DNA from 2 places in the Salinicola sp. CPA57 genome. Region 1 is predicted to be linked to the other one. Evidence: riboswitches for the same ligand, from Rfam matches in the RefSeq annotation. Region 1 holds a riboswitch; the other holds the start of a gene.
The links. A riboswitch is a leader RNA that binds a small molecule or an ion and turns the genes downstream of it on or off. The one in region 1 is predicted to bind thiamine pyrophosphate.

Region 1 (8,022 bases):
CGGATCGCAGCGTGCTGGGCGATGACGCGGCGTGGCGTAGACGCGGACATGAAGGCTCTCCCTGATAGATTCATTCGCAGTCTAGATCAGGCCACGTACGAAAAAAGCGAATGATTTTCACCGTTTCATTGCATTGAATCGTCGCTGGCCTGGTCGAGACACAGCAGCGCCTGTTCGATCAATGCCACTAGCGGCGACTCGGCCGGCGAAAGCCGGGACACCATGACCAGTTCACGATGAAACCGCTGCTCTTCCAGAGAGATCACCCGCACCGGCAGCGGCTGCTGGCGACGCCACAACCCGGCAAGCGGAATCAGCGCGACACCCAGACCGCATTCCACCATTCGCGCGATGGCATCGATCTCGTCGAGCTCCAGCCGAATCGACGGGCGCAGACGCCGACGCTCGAGAAACCGCACCACCTGACGTCCCCCGAAAGAGCCCCGATCGTAGAGCACCAGCGGATGGCTCTCGAGCAGGGACTCCGCCGGTCCCTCCTCGGCATCGAGTGGCGCGATCATGACGAACGGCTCGCGAGCGATGACTCGGGAATAGAGGTCGGGAGGCAAGGCGAACGGTGGCCGGACGATCAACGCCATATCCAGATCGCCCTTGTCGACCTGGTCGAGCAGCGCCAGCGAGACGCCAGGCACGACGCGAGTCATCACCCCCGGTGCCTCGCGGGTCAGCGTTTGCAGAACCTCGGGCAGTACTCCGCTCTGCAGGCTGGCGATCGCACCCAGATGCCACTCCCCGGTCAATCCATCCACATCGGCGTGCCGAATCCGGCTGGCCAACGCCAGCATTTCATTGGCCTGCGGCAGCAGCCGACGTCCGGCCGCATTGAGTCGAACGGCACGCCCCGTCCGATCGAACAGCGGCTCGCCGATATCGGCCTCGAGAGTTCGGATCTGGGTGCTCACCGCGGACTGGGTCAGCCCGACCGCACTGCCGGCAGCAGAAAAGGTGCCGTGACGGACGACGGCAAGAAAGGTCCTGAGTTGTTTGAGCATGGGCAGCCAGCGCGTCGAGAATCCACAATATTTGATATCAGGCAGCAATAATATGCGCTTTTCATCAAATAAACCCGCAGTCAGAATACCCCGAACCTCACAGCGACAAGGAACACCTCATGGCACTTTCCCCTTTTCATCTCGCAATCCCGGTCCACGACCTGGCCGCCGCCCGCCAGTTCTACGGCGAGACTTTCGGCCTGAACGAAGGCCGCTCCAGCGAACAGTGGGTCGACTTCGACTTCTACGGTCACCAGTTGGTGATTCACGAGCACCCGCAGACGCCCTCGCAGGAATCGGCCCATACCAATCCCGTCGACGGTCACGATGTCCCGGTGCCGCACTTCGGTATCGTGCTGAGCTGGCCGGAGTGGGAAGCGCTGGCCGAGCGCCTGCAGGGCTTTGGCACCCGGTTCGTGATCGAACCCTACGTGCGCTTCAAGGGTCAGCCCGGCGAACAGGCCACCATGTTCCTGCTCGATCCGTGCGGTAACGCCCTGGAATTCAAGGCGTTCAAGGATATGGGCCAGCTCTTCGCGAAGTGATTTTTGCCGGTTAGCCAGGGCGTAAAATTCCTGTCTTCAGGCCGTAAAAAAAAGCTGCCGATCAGAAGATCGCCAGCTTTTTTCATTGAGAAACGACGCAGCCGCTAGGCAAGCCGCCGCAGATGCAATCCGCCGATCGCCAGCGCTGTCAGCAGCAATACCGCGATGAACAGCGACACCCCGTTCCAGCCGCCCCAGTACCAGAAGGCACCACCGAGCGTGCCGGCGACACTGGAGCCGAGATAGTAGCTGAACAGATAGAGCGACGACGCCTGCCCCTTGGCCTGCCTGGCGCGCAGGCCGACCCAGCCGCTAGCCAGCGAATGCGCGGCGAAGAAACCAAAGGTGAAGACCAGCATGCCGATCAGGATCAGGCTGATCGGCTCGAACAGCGTGATGGCCAAGCCTGCCAGCATCATCGCGATGAACATCCAGAAGATCCGCTGACGCCCGAGCCGGTCCGCCAGCGACCCTGCCCAGGCCGAACTGTAGGTGCCTGACAGATAGGCGATCGAAAGCAGCCCCACCAACGCCTGGCTCACCTGATAGGGCTCGGCCAGCAGACGGTAGGCGATATAGTTGTAGAGCGTGACGAAGCCGCCCATCAGCAGAAAGGCTTCGACGAAGAGCCAGGGCAGCCCTCGATCCTTGAAATGAACGGTGAAGCCGGAAAGAACACTGCGCCAGTTGAGCGGGCGGGGGGTGAAGTGCCGGGATGGCGGCAGCCAGCGCATGAACAGCAACGCCGCGATTAGCGCCACGATGCCAATGGTAGCGAGCGTCCAGCGCCACGGCACCCAGTCCACCATCACGCCGCTGATCAGGCGACCGCTCATGCCGCCGATCGAGTTGCCGCTGATGTAGAGCCCCATCGACAGCCCCACGTAGCGGGGATGAATCTCCTCGTTGAGATAGGTCATCGCCACCGCACAGAGCCCGGAAAGCGACAGCCCCGCCAGCGCTCGCATGATCAGAATGCCGGTCCAGTTGGGCATCACCGCCGCCAGCAGCGTACAGGTCGACGCCGCCAGCAGCGCGACCGTCATCACCAACTTGCGCCCTACCGCATCGGAAATGGGACCGGTAATCAACAGCCCGACCGCCAGCATGCCAGTCGATACCGACAGCGACAGACTGCTGGTGGCTGCATCGATACCGAAGGCGTCCGACAGGATCGGCATCAGCGGCTGCACGCAATAGAGAAGCACGAACGTTGAAAAGGCGCCGAGAAAGAGCGCCAGCATGGTCGGCCGGTAACCGCGCTGCCCGCGCTCGATGAAACCGCTCTCGACGGTTTCCGCCTCGCGTTCCAGCTGATGATGAGTGGCCTGCGTAGCGCGGTGGATCTCGGATGAGGAGTGGCGAGACAACCCGGTTCTCCCGATATCGATGACCGAAGCCGACCGGGAATGAAGGTGCTTCGGGGGCATCAGGGGTTTAGAGATTCGATGTAGACCTTGGTAGGTTACGCCGCCGCCATTAAGCTTTCTAATATATTATTCGATGCTTTTGAGAGGTTTTTCGACTCAATGGAGCTGCGAGTTTCCCCATGGAACTACGATATCTACGTTATTTCGTCGCTGTGGCCGAAGAGCTTCACTTTAGCCGCGCCGCCGAGCGGCTGGGAATCTCGCAGCCACCGTTGAGCCAGCAGATCCAGGCGCTGGAGCGCGAACTAGGCACGCGTCTGCTGACTCGGACCAATCGCCGCGTCGAGCTGACCGAGGCGGGCCGACTGCTGCTCGATGAAGCGCGTGACATTCTGGCGCGAACCGAACGCGCCACGCGTCGAGTGTCCCGGCTCGGGCGTGGCGAGGCCGGTCAGTTGCGTATCGGCTTCACCACGTCGGTACCGTTGACGCCAACGCTGCCGCAGACGCTGATGCGTTATCGGCAAGGCTACCCCGACGTCGAGCTTCGCATGCACGAGCTCAACAGCCAGCGCCAGATCGAACCTCTGCTCCAGGGTGACCTGGATATCGGGATCATGCGCCCCGCGACCCTGCCGGATGGCCTCGCGGCATTCACCTTGATTCGCGAACCGCTGATGGCCGTGGTCAATGAACAGGGCCCGCTCGGCGGCAGCGCGCTACCGTTAACGCTCGACGAACTGGCAACCCACCCGTTCGTCTACTTCTCGCCCGCCGCCGGCACCGGCCTGCTGGATCAATTCAATGCGCTATTCGCCAAACGCGGCTTGGCGCCTCGGCTGGTCCAGGAGGTCGGCGGTCCCAACACCATCATCAGCCTGGTCGCCAGCGGTCTCGGGGTCTCGATCCTGCCCGCCTCGTTCCAGCATATCCAGGTCGACAATGTTCGCTATCGGCCCATCAGTGACGGGGACGCGGTTTCCGAGGTGTGGCTGACCCATACGAGACACCAACTGACGCCACAGGCCCAGGCGTTCATCGATCTGGTCGAGCGCGCCGTCGATCCATGAAGCGCAGTTTTATCGACACCACAACCGTGGCCCGGACGTAAACCCTGCTTGACCCAGCCCGACCCTCGCCACAGACTGCTGATGGCGATGAACGCTATCGCCAGCTTGACGGGGTGCCGGTGGAACCGGCTGAGATCGTCCTGCGCCGAGAGTCTTTCGACGGCGCCACGACGGATCCCGACGAACCTGATCCGGCTAGTACCGGCGTAGGGATCAAGCGGAGAATCTCATTCCCGGATACCGTTCCGTCGATTCGTTCTCCCCCTCCTGCGCTGTGCGCCGGCCTGACCCGATAGCCTTGGCAAATACGCCTGGCAAGTCATGCCACGGAGCACGACCGAACATGAAATCCCCACAGTTTCTCTCCGAAACCGCCCGCGTCGACAGCGCTGCCATCGCGCCGTTGCCAGCCTCGCGAAAGATTTACGTCGAAGGCTCGCGTCCCGATATCCGGGTGCCGATGCGCGAGATCGCGCTCTCGCCGACGCAGACACGAAGCGGACTCGAACCCAACGCACCGCTCACCGTCTACGATACTTCCGGCCCTTATACCGACCCTGCAGCGGAGATCGACATTCGTCGCGGGTTGCCCGAGCTGCGCCGTGGCTGGATCGACCAACGCGATGATACCGAATGGCTCGAGGGCCCGAGCTCTCGTTACGGCCGTCTGCGCGCGGAGGACCTGCGCCTTTCGACACTGCGATTTCAGCTCCGGCGCACGCCACGTCGTGCCCGCATGACAACAGAGGGACGGGATGCCAACGTCACCCAGTTGCACTACGCCCGCCAGGGCATCATCACCCCGGAGATGGAGTTCATCGCGATTCGGGAGAATCAGCGTCGGCGAGAGGCAAGCCGTGCCCATCTCGATCCGATGCTCGGCTCTTACCAAGATCCCATGCTTGATCATCAACATCCGGGCGAATCTTTCGGTGCCGAGCTGCCCGACGAGATCACGCCGGAGTTCGTGCGCGACGAAGTGGCTCGCGGCCGGGCGATCATCCCGGCCAATATCAATCATCCCGAGAGCGAGCCGATGATCATCGGGCGCAACTTTCTGGTGAAGATCAACGGCAACCTCGGCAATTCGGCCGTGACCTCCTCGATCGAGGAAGAGGTCGACAAGATGACCTGGGGCATCCGCTGGGGCGCAGACACCATCATGGATCTCTCCACCGGCCAGAACATTCACGAGACGCGGGAGTGGATCATCCGCAACTCGCCGGTACCGATCGGCACGGTGCCGATCTACCAGGCGCTGGAGAAGGTCGACGGCGTGGCCGAAAACCTGAGCTGGGAAATCTTCCGCGACACCCTGATCGAACAGGCGGAACAGGGGGTGGATTACTTCACCATTCACGCCGGCGTGCGCCTGCACCATGTTCCGATGACGGCCCGGCGCGTCACCGGCATCGTCTCCCGGGGCGGCTCGATCATGGCCAAATGGTGCCTGTATCACCACAAAGAGAGCTTCCTCTACACCCATTTCGAGGACATCTGCGAGATCATGAAGGCCTACGACGTCTCGTTCTCGCTGGGTGACGGTCTGCGCCCCGGATCCATCGCCGATGCCAACGACGAAGCGCAGTTCGCCGAGCTCGAAACGCTGGGCGAGTTGACCCGGATCGCCTGGCGACACGACGTGCAGGTAATGATCGAAGGCCCCGGCCATGTGCCGATGCAACTGATCAAGGAGAACATGGAGAAGCAGCTCCAGTGCTGCGATGAAGCGCCCTTCTATACGCTCGGCCCGCTGACCACCGATATCGCACCCGGTTACGACCACATCACTTCCGGCATCGGTGCGGCGCAGATCGGCTGGTACGGCTGCGCCATGCTCTGCTATGTCACGCCCAAGGAACATCTGGGCCTGCCCAACAAGGATGACGTCAAGACCGGCATCATCACCTACAAGATCGCGGCTCACGCTGCCGACCTGGCCAAGGGGCACCCCGGCGCCCAGCGTCGCGACAACGCGCTGTCCAAGGCACGCTTCGAATTTCGCTGGGAGGACCAGTTCAATCTCGGACTCGACCCGGATACCGCCCGTGCCTATCACGACGAGACGCTGCCCAAGGATGCCGCCAAGGTGGCCCACTTCTGCTCGATGTGCGGGCCGAAGTTCTGCTCGATGAAGATCACCCAGGAGGTCCGCGAACGCTTCGGCGGCAATGCCGACGAGGTGATCGCCGCGCGGGACGCCGGCATGAACGAGCAGGCCGAGCGGTTCAAGCGTGAGGGCGGTGAGCTGTATCGGGAAATCTGATACCGCCGGCGGTACAACGCCTGTGCAAGCGGGCCTGCGTCTTCCGAGCGTCGACGCAGGCTTCACTGCCGGATCGACGCGCTGAGACTTTGGTCGCAATCAGGTTATATGCCATCCCGTTTTCGAATGGACGGATCGCAAAAGGCCCGGGGATGCGTAAAATGCGCGCTTTTGCCCCCGGCAATTTCGCCTGCACAAGGACCACGCGCATGACTGCAACAACCTCCCGGCCAAATCTATGGCGACGCATTCCCCTGTGGCAAAAGATCATCACGGGCCTGGTGCTGGGTGTGCTCGCCGGTGCGTTGATGGGCGAACAGGCCAGCATGTTCAAACCGCTCGGCGATATCTTCATCAACGGCATCAAGATGCTGATCGTGCCGCTGGTCTTCTCGACCCTGGTCGTCGGCATCACCGGGATGCGCGACCCGCAGAAGATGGGCCGTGTCGGCGCCCGTACGATCGGGCTCTACCTGATCACGACCGCTTTCGCGATCGTCATCGGCCTGGTCGCCGCGACGATCTTCCAGCCGGGCGTCGGCGCGGATGCGTCGATGAGCGCGGCGCAGCAGACCAACGACGCGCCGTCGCTGGTCGATATCGTCGTCGGCCTGGTGCCGTCGAATCCCCTTCAGGCGATGATCGAGGGCAATATCCTGCAGATCATCGTCTTCGCCATCGGGCTCGGCATTTCCCTGATGCTGATCGGCGAGAAAGGCGAGCCCGTCGTGCGCGTCTTCGAAAGCTTCGCCGAAGCGATGTACAAGCTCACCGCCATCGTCATGGCGTTCGCGCCATTCGGGGTCTTCGGTCTGATGGCCAACGTCTCCGGACAATATGGGCTGGACGTGCTGCTGCCGCTGGCCAAGGTCATCGGCGTGGTCTACCTCGCCTGCATCGTTCATGTTCTGGTCGTTTATACCGGCCTGCTGAGCCTGGTCGGCCGATTGAATCCGATGCGCTATCTGCAGGGCATCATCGACGCCCTGGTCGTTTCGTTCTCGTCGGCCTCCTCCTCCGGCACCCTGCCGGTTTCGATTCGTTGTGCCCAGAAGAATCTCGGTGTCTCGGAAGGTGTATCGAGTTTCGTGCTGCCGGTGGGCGCGACCATCAACATGGACGGTACCGCGATCTACCAGGGTGTCGCGGCGCTGTTCGTCGCTCAGCTGGTCGGGGCCGATCTCACGATGATGGATTACGGCATGATCGTACTGACCGGCACGCTGGCATCGATCGGTACGGCCGGCGTACCCGGTGCGGGGCTGATCATGCTGTCGATCGTGCTGGCGCAGATCGGACTGCCGCTTGAAGCGATCGGGGTGGTGGCGGGAATCGATCGTATCCTCGACATGGCGCGCACCAGCGTCAACGTCGCCGGCGATCTGATGGTGACGACACTGGTCGGCAAGAGCGAGAAAGAGCTGGATCTGGAGATTTACAACAGTCGCGGCAAGGCTTGAGTGCTCCAGCCGATGCTGGCTGTCGAGTTTCGGTACTGAACCCAATTGAATTGAACTGAACTGAACTGCCAGTCTGAGACGAGAGCAGCCCCGGCGAATGCCGGGGCTGCTGAATAAAGAACCTTGGAGTCATGAAACATTGGCAACTACGAGGTTCGATGACTCGAGTTGTTAGTGGCGTGGTTTGGTGGCGTCCTTGAGATTGCCCTTGGCAGACTTGGCATCCCCCTTGGCTTGCTGAGTTTTGCCTTTACCTTCGAGCTCGCGGTCCTTGGTCATCTTGCCAGCCGCTTCCTTT
Region 2 (8,022 bases), on a different contig from region 1:
TGGAGATCGCCTGGTTCGATTACGCCGTGAAGCTGTCGATCAGTCTGATCTTTTTCCTGCCACTGTACGGCGTGCTGCTGGCCTACCTCGGTCGGCGCCTGTTGACGCAACGAGACCAGGTCAATCTGCCGGGGGCGTCGCGCCAGCAGGGGTAACCCCCGGCGGCATTTTGTTATCCTGCAACTTGCAACGGCGGCTGCCAGGGTTGCCGAACCGGCTTTCAGGAGGGATGACGTGCAACTTTACTGTATCGATACGGGCGTGCCGGAGAACGGCGACGCGACGCTACCGCTGGTCATACTTCACGGACTGTTCGGTAGCGCCGACAACTGGCGTTCCCACATCAAGCAGTGGCAGGACGAGCGTCGGGTGATTGCCGTCGATCTGCGCAACCATGGCCGTTCGCCGCATGCCGACGGGATGCAATATGCTGCGATGGCGGCCGATGTCGTCGCGCTGCTGGACGAGCTCGAGGTCAAACGATTCGACCTGCTGGGCCACTCGATGGGCGGCAAGGTTGCGATGACCCTGGCCCGCTTGCATCCAGCGCGGGTGGCTCACCTGATCGTTGCCGACGTCGCGCCGGTTGCCTACGACCACGGCCACGATGACATATTTACGGCAATGCGCCGGGTCGAGGCGGGAAGGCCGACATCGCGCCGCGACGCCGCAGCGCTGATGCAGGAAGAAGTCGATGACGCGGCCACGCGCCAGTTTCTGGCCACCAATCTGCTCCGCGGTGACGACGGGATCATGTACTGGCGAGTCGGTCTCGACGAAATCAGCGCGGGGTACGAGGCGATCATTGCTCCACCCGACGGCGATCGGCCATTCGAAGGCGCGACATTATTGATCCGGGGAGGCGCCTCGCACTATGTTCCGGATCGGTATCGCGAGTCTGTCGATGCGGTCCTGCCCAATGCCGAGTGGCAGACGCTGGATGGCGCCGGGCACTGGCTGCACGCCGAACAGCCGGAAGCGTTTCGGGATGCGGTGAACCGCTTCCTCGCCGCATCCTGACAGCGCAGCAATCAGGTCAGGACGGGGGCGTTTCAATTCGGTCTCATATCAGGTCAATTTCGCCATCGATCGGAATCGGTTCGATGGCTGGGCTCGGCGTCGAGATAAAGCGGTTGAGAATGCGATAGGTATCGATATCGAAACCGCGCGTATCGGGCAGCGCATGCAGGTCGTCTAGCCGTTCGACGCTACCCAGGTAGTGCCAGTGATCGACGATATGCAGACCGATCTCGCCATGCTGGTTGCTTTCTCGAAAGGCGACGCGCCCCGGCCATGGCCAGTTTTCGATACGCAGTCTTTCCATCGCCTCACGCGCTCGCTGGGCGTGAGCCTCCAGGCTCTCAGCGCCACAGCAAGCGCCTCGGCAGCGCCCGATCTGGTAGCCGAAACAGCGACCGCTACCGGCCTCCAGTCCCAGAACCCGCAGGCAGAGCGATTCGTCCGTGGCGATATCACGCAACGTCATCTGGGCGTCGCGGCGATTGCGAAACAGCCCGAAGAACTGCGTCCGCGCCGTTACGATCCATTGGCCGTCGGTGAGTGTCGGTCGGTCGTCGCCGTCTGGCCAGTTCCAGCTCACCATCCGCACGCGCTTGCGCAACTGACGGTTGTAGAGCGGCATCCAGCGTTTGATCAGGTCCGCTTCCAGCAGCTGGGCGCCTAGATCGCCGCTGGTTCGCAGCCACGCGATGCGTCGGGTCTGCGCTACCATCTGAGCGTGTCGCCTGGAAACCGGCTGCTGGACATGACTGCGGACGCGGCTGCGAATATTGACGCTTTTGCCGACGTAAAGCGGCAGTTCGTTGTGACCGAAAAAGACATAGACGCCCGGGCGTGCGGGCAGCGCGCCCAGTGAATCGACGTTCGTGCTGGGCAGCGCCTGGATCGGATCCTGCTGCGGATCGTAGTGCAGCAGGTCGTATTGCAATACGTCGTAACATGATGATCTTGAAGTCATATCATCAATCTAGTCGATTTTCCTCTACGGCGCGTTGAGATCGACCGCCAGACGAGAGATCGGGCTTTGCGCTTTGATCTGGCCGCGCTCGAGCAGAAAGGCTTCGAATTCGCGGTAGCGTTTGGAATCCAGTGCCGCGGGACGCAGGGCGAAGCGCGGCAGGGTAGCCTTCCACGCTGCGGCGTTCAGGGGCGTATCCAGCGAGGGGTCGTAGGCGATGAAACTCTGCCACGCGTCGTCCGGGTGGTTGATGATCCAGGACGTTGCTTCACCAATGGCATCCATGAAGCGCCGGTCGGCGTCGCGGTGCTCATCGAGCGTCTCGCGATTGGCGACAAAGATCAGTTCGTCGTAGCTGGGAACGCCCTGTTCCTCGATATAGAACGCCTTGCCCTCGACGCCTTCCTGCTTCATCTGCGCTGGCTCGAAGTTACGAAACGCGCCGGTCACGCCGTCGACTTTTTCGCTGATCAGAGCCGGTGTCAGCGAAAAGTTGACGTTGACCATCTCGACATCGTCCAGGCTCAGGCCGTTATGCTCGAGCATGGCCGACAGCAGCACTTCCTCGACGCCACCGACCGAATACCCGATTTTCTTGCCCTTGAGCTGGGAGATATCCTCGATGCCGCTGTCCGCTCGTACCAGCAGGGCGTTCAAGGGCGTCGCGATCAGCGTGCCCACACGCACGATGGGCAGACCCTGATCGACCTGCAGGTGCAACTGGGGTTGATAGCTGACCGCCAGGTCGATTCGGCCGGCGGCGACAAGCTTGGGCGGAACGCTGGGGTCTGCCGGCGCCTGAATGTCGACATCCAGACCGCGCTTCTCGAAAAGCCCGCGCTGCTTGGCGATGATGATCGGGGCGTGAACCGGATTGACGTACCAGTCGAGCATGACGCTCAGCGGAATCATCTGCGGCGCCAGATCGTCGTCGGCTTCCTGCGCCAGGGCCGGCATCGCCAGAGTCAGGGCAAGCAGTGCCAGACTCATCGCCAGACCGCGGCGCCAAGATGTTGAACGTTGGGTTGTCATCGGGAATTCCCCTGTTGTTTCGATGAAATCATCAAGCCTGCATGGATGAGGCGGTAGCTTGCGAAAAGAGCGGTCGTGGAATGCTTCAGGGTTCGGATTCCACACGGTCATGGTGCCAGGGCATTGCCAGTCTCAGCGCGGCATCGACGCCGAAGTAGAGCAGTACGGCAAACGCCACCAGCACGACGAGGGCGGCAAACATCAGGTCGATCTGCAATCGGGCATTGGCATTGAGCATCAGATAGCCCAGGCCCTGGCTGGAGCCAACCCATTCGCCGATGACCGCGCCGATCGGTGCCGCGCTCGCTGCCATGCGAAGGCCGGAAGCGAGCGACGGCAGCGCGGCCGGCAGCTGGACTTTCAACAGCCGCTGGCGCCGGGTCAATCCGAATGTCTGGGCCAGGTCCAGCCAGCCCTGCGGTGTCTGTCGCAGGCCGTCATAGCCGGTGGAGGCGACCGGAAAATAGATGATGACCATGGCCATCAGAATCTTGGGGCCCAGCCCGTAACCGAGCCACAGCATCAGAATCGGTGCCAGCGCGAACAGCGGAATGGCCTGGCTGATCAGCAGTAGCGGCAGCAGCGTGCGCCGCAATGCCCGGAATCGAGCCAGTGCCAGTGCTGTCGTCAGCCCCAGCAGGATACCGCCGATCAGTCCGGCAACGATCTCGATGGCGGTGATCCCGGCATGATGGGCAAGGAGACCACGCTGGTCGATCAGGGCGCGTCCAACGGCCATGGGTGAAGGCAGAATGTAGCGTGGTACGCCGGTCAGGGTCAGCACCAGCTGCCAAATGGCGACGATCGTGACCAGCGCCAGCAAGGGCCGAACCAAGCGTTTCAGCAGTGCGCGTTCAGGCATCGTCCGTCTCTCGCAACTGGGTCACCAGTTCGGCCTGACGACGCTGTAGCTCGCTGTCGTCGAGCGAGCGCGGCCGGTCGCCCGGGGGAACCGAAATCGATACCAGGCGTGCGGGTTCTCCCTGCAGGATCAGGATTCTATCGGCCAGGCGCAGCGCCTCGAGCGGATCATGTGTCACCATGAGCACGGTGCGGTCGGCCAGAAGCCGGCTAGCCAGATCGTGAAGTTCGAGCCGGGTGATGGCATCGACGGCGGAGAAAGGCTCGTCCATCAGAACCACGCTGGCGTCCGCGAACAGGGTGCGGGCGAGAGCAATACGCTGGCGCTGGCCGCCGGAGAGCTCGTCAGGCCATCGATCGGCCTTGTCGGCAAGACCGACCTGGGCCAGCAGATGCTCGGCGCGCCGTCGATCAGCCGCAGTGGGTCGTCCTTGCCAGTGGGCGCTGAGCATGACGTTACCCGCCACTCTTTGCCAGGGTACGAGCAGGTCCTGCTGGGCCATCCAGGCAACACGGCCTGCCAACGGGATGCCGTCACTGGTCTGGAGATCGAGATGGTGGTTGTCAGGCAGTCTCAGGCTGGCGATCATGCGCAGCAGAGAACTTTTGCCACTGCCGCTGCGACCGAGCAGGCAAGTCCAGCTGCCCGCGTCGAATCGCGCCTGAAGCGCTTGAAACAGCGGGCGATCGCCGAAAGTCAGCGAAGCGTGGCGGAGGACGAGTCCGGGCGGTGACATGACAACTCCCATCAGGGGGAAACGGGCGAAGTCATGCGAGAACAGCTGGCATTTCCTCCGCCGGTACTAGCCGGTTCAGGTTCCAGGGTTGTGCATGACCGCACTCTCAGCCCGTCGCGCGGGCACCCCTATCCAGTGCCCGGGATTGTACGCCGCCCGACGCCGCCTGCCCACCGGCGATAGTCGAACCGACGCAAGGATGAAGTCCATTGACGACCCGAGATCGCCCGATCCGAGCGGATGCCGAACTGACTCGACGGGTATCGGTGTTGACCGGCAAATCGCTGACGCCGCTTGCGCTGCGTTGGCCGGACAGCGCCAACTGGCTGTGGCGAAGCGAGGAGCTCTCCCCGCAGCTGCTCAAACTGGCCCGAAGGTCGCCGGCGACCGACGGGTTCTGGTGGGGGATTCAGCAGCTGTTCGGCCTCGATCGCTGGCAGGCGGCCGAAGCGCTGACCCAAGTGCCGGGACTGCTCCCACCGCGCCTGCCGATGGCGCCATTGCCGATGACGTTTCTTGGCCGATTACAGGGCATCCCGCTCTGGAGCCTGCCTTGGCGTCATGCCGTTTCCCCTCCGATGAGCGTGGCGTTGGCAACCCGGCTCGGCGAGCAGCTCGCGATCCTCCATCGGGAAGCCCTGCCGGGCTTCGGCCATCCCAGCGCCGACGTCTGGCCGCTATCGAGCTGGCCCCAACGGGCTCGCGCGTTCGTCGAAGGGCATCCCGGTCGTCGCTGGATTCCGGAAATGCCGAGCTGGCCGCAGCCCTCGAAAAGCGTCTGGTCGCTGCCGGATCTTCGCAGCGATCAGTTTCTGGAAGGCGCGACGGACTGGCTATGGAGTGACTGGGAAGCGTTGGTGTGGGCGCCACTGGAGCTCGACCTGTGCCTGCTCGAGTTGCTTCTGGAAAACGCCTCTCAGCGCGATGCCTTCGTCGCGGCCTATGGCCGTCTCCAGACGCTGCCGGATCTCGCGCGCTTTCGCCCCGGGATGCGAGCGCTGGCGCTGTTGTTGTCCCTGCACGGGGAGAACGCCAAGGATCGGACAATCGATCACCCGCATTGGCTAAAAGATTAAATTTCCTGCTATTTTTCGCCGCGCATGGCAACGTCTGCATGGCATACTGGGTCATCTCAACTCATAACCGATGGCTGAGACTTGGACTCGATCAATAGCCTGTTTCTCGTGTGCGGGGCGCTGATAGCCCTCAGTATTCTGGCCAGCCGGGTGTCGTCCCGGATCGGCGTACCGCTGCTCGTTCTCTTCCTGGGCCTGGGCATGCTCGCGGGTGAGGAGGGCGTGCTGGGACTACAGTTCGACGACTACTCCCAGGCGTTCCTGATCGGCCATCTGGCGCTGGCGATGATACTGCTCGATGGTGGCCTGCGCACGCGTTTGCGAACCTTTCGGGTGGGCCTCAAACCGGCGCTGTCGCTGGCGACCATCGGAGTGTTTCTAACCAGCGGCATCGTCGGCCTGCTGGCCATGTGGCTGCTCGATCTGACGCCGGTCGAAGGTCTGCTGGTCGGGGCGATCGTCGGATCGACCGACGCGGCAGCGGTGTTTTCGATGCTCAAGGGGCAGGGCGTCAATCTCAACGAGCGAGTGGGGGCCACGCTCGAAATCGAATCCGGCACCAACGACCCGATGGCGATCTTTCTCACCATCACGCTTGCCGACCTGCTCACCGGGGCGGTCGGTGGCGTCTGGGAAACGTTGATGCGCTTCGTCCTGCAGTTCGGGCTGGGGCTCGCAGTCGGCTTGGGTGGCGGCTGGGTATCGGCGAAACTGCTGCGCTATCTGGATCTGGCCCCCGGGCTCTATTCCCTGCTGGCGCTGGCGCTGGGATTCTGCATTTTCGGCGCGACCAGCGCCGCCGGTGGCAGCGGGTTTCTGGCGATCTACCTCACTGGGCTGATGATCGGCAATCAACCCGGACGTCATCTCACCCACATCCTGCCTGTCCATGACGGGCTGGCCTGGTTGAGTCAGATCGGGTTGTTCCTGGTCCTGGGGTTGCTGGTCACGCCCTCCGAGATGATCGATTATGCGGTGCCGAGTGCCATTCTGGCCGTGGCCCTGATCGTCGTGGCGCGCCCGGTCGCGGTGATGGCCTCGCTGGTACCTTTCTTCAGTTTCCGATGGCGGGAGATCTGCTTTATCTCGTGGGTAGGGTTGCGCGGAGCGGTCCCCATCGTGCTGGCGATTTTCCCGGTCATCAGTGGCGTCGAAAACGCCTCTCTCTATTTCAACGTGGCATTTTTCGTCGTGCTGATCTCGCTTCTGCTACAGGGGTCGACGCTGGCGAGAGTCGCCCGCTGGATGCGTGTGGTGCTGCCGGAAACCACGACGCCCGATCGCCGGGGACAGCTGGGCGTGCTGCCGGAAAACGATTACGAGATGTTCGTCTACAAGGTCGAGAATGAATCTCTCGACGACGTGCCGATTCGCCTGCTTCGACTGCCATCGGGCACGCTGATCTCGGCGATCTTTCGCCAGCACGCGATGCTGCACCCCAAGGGGAGCACCCGCCTGCGCCTGCGCGACGTGATCTGCCTGATCGGGCGAACAGGGGATTTGCCGTCCCTCAATCGATTGTTCAACGGCGAGGCGAAACTGAAGCGAGAGCGTGCCTTCTTCGGCACGTTCACTCTCGATGGCGAGGCCCTGATGCAAGAGGTGGCCAACGCCTACGGTCTGACCCTGAGCCCTGGCGAGCAGGAAATGACATTGGGAGAATTCGTGGCACTACGCGTCGGCGGCCATCCCGTTGTCGGGGATGACGTCGACTGGCACGGTTTTCACTGGGTCGTCAGCGAAATGGAAGGGAATCGCGTGACCCGAGTGGGGCTGCGTCTCTACCACTGAAATAGTCAGTGAAGCCAGTGATGGGCTGTATGGCTGGCAATGGATTGCCGCTATTCGACCTCGGCCTCGTCGGTCGGCTTGTCCAGGCGCTTGCCGGTCTCGCGAGAGGTCATGCTGTTCATGCTGTCGGCGCGTTGCTGAGCCTGAGTCGCGTCTTCGAAATGCCCCAGGCTGCCCCCGGTGTCTCCATCATAAACTTCATAGCAAACCTGTTCAGGGTTGCCGGGTTTATGAGTCTTTCTGATCTCGACGAACGGTTCTGCCATGATGGAATCCTCCAGTAAAGACATCGATCTTCAGGTTAGTTGGGCTTTCGCTGTCGTGCAGCGGGTCTTCAGGCTGGTGCGCAGGCGCGACGATGCCATGAGTGATCAGTCCGGATCCAGATCCCACTGCAAGCCGAATTGAAGACCATTGATCGCATCGTCGAGAAACCCGTCGTTACGATCGTTGCGGCTATCATCCGCCTGCTGCATGGCGGTCTGCTTCTGCGGATCGGGCCAGCCCAGACGTGCCATGCACAGCTGATACTCCGGCTCGCCGGCGA

Region 2: linked by a shared signal. The riboswitch ahead of DOM36_RS03940 (ABC transporter ATP-binding protein) and the one ahead of thiC (phosphomethylpyrimidine synthase ThiC) in region 1 are both predicted to bind thiamine pyrophosphate.

The regions. Positions count from the first base shown of each region.
Region 1 covers NZ_PZJR01000016.1:179,620-187,641, forward strand. Annotated here, with positions in the region: gene DOM36_RS17525 (pirin family protein) at 1-50, opposite strand, end outside; gene DOM36_RS17530 (LysR family transcriptional regulator) at 126-1,013, opposite strand; gene DOM36_RS17535 (VOC family protein) at 1,133-1,558, shown strand; gene DOM36_RS17540 (MFS transporter) at 1,663-2,928, opposite strand; gene DOM36_RS17545 (LysR substrate-binding domain-containing protein) at 3,108-3,998, shown strand; TPP riboswitch at 4,098-4,228, shown strand; gene thiC (phosphomethylpyrimidine synthase ThiC) at 4,342-6,264, shown strand; gene DOM36_RS17555 (dicarboxylate/amino acid:cation symporter) at 6,474-7,724, shown strand; gene DOM36_RS17560 (CsbD family protein) at 7,896-8,022, opposite strand, start outside.
Region 2 covers NZ_PZJR01000003.1:355,112-363,133, forward strand. Annotated here, with positions in the region: gene DOM36_RS03915 (7-cyano-7-deazaguanine/7-aminomethyl-7-deazaguanine transporter) at 1-155, shown strand, start outside; gene DOM36_RS03920 (alpha/beta fold hydrolase) at 235-1,020, shown strand; gene DOM36_RS03925 (hypothetical protein) at 1,064-1,978, opposite strand; gene DOM36_RS03930 (ABC transporter substrate-binding protein) at 2,003-3,010, opposite strand; gene DOM36_RS03935 (ABC transporter permease) at 3,096-3,872, opposite strand; gene DOM36_RS03940 (ABC transporter ATP-binding protein) at 3,865-4,608, opposite strand; TPP riboswitch at 4,644-4,748, opposite strand; gene DOM36_RS03945 (hypothetical protein) at 4,818-5,684, shown strand; gene DOM36_RS03950 (potassium/proton antiporter) at 5,766-7,475, shown strand; gene DOM36_RS03955 (hypothetical protein) at 7,526-7,741, opposite strand; gene DOM36_RS03960 (hypothetical protein) at 7,847-8,022, opposite strand, start outside.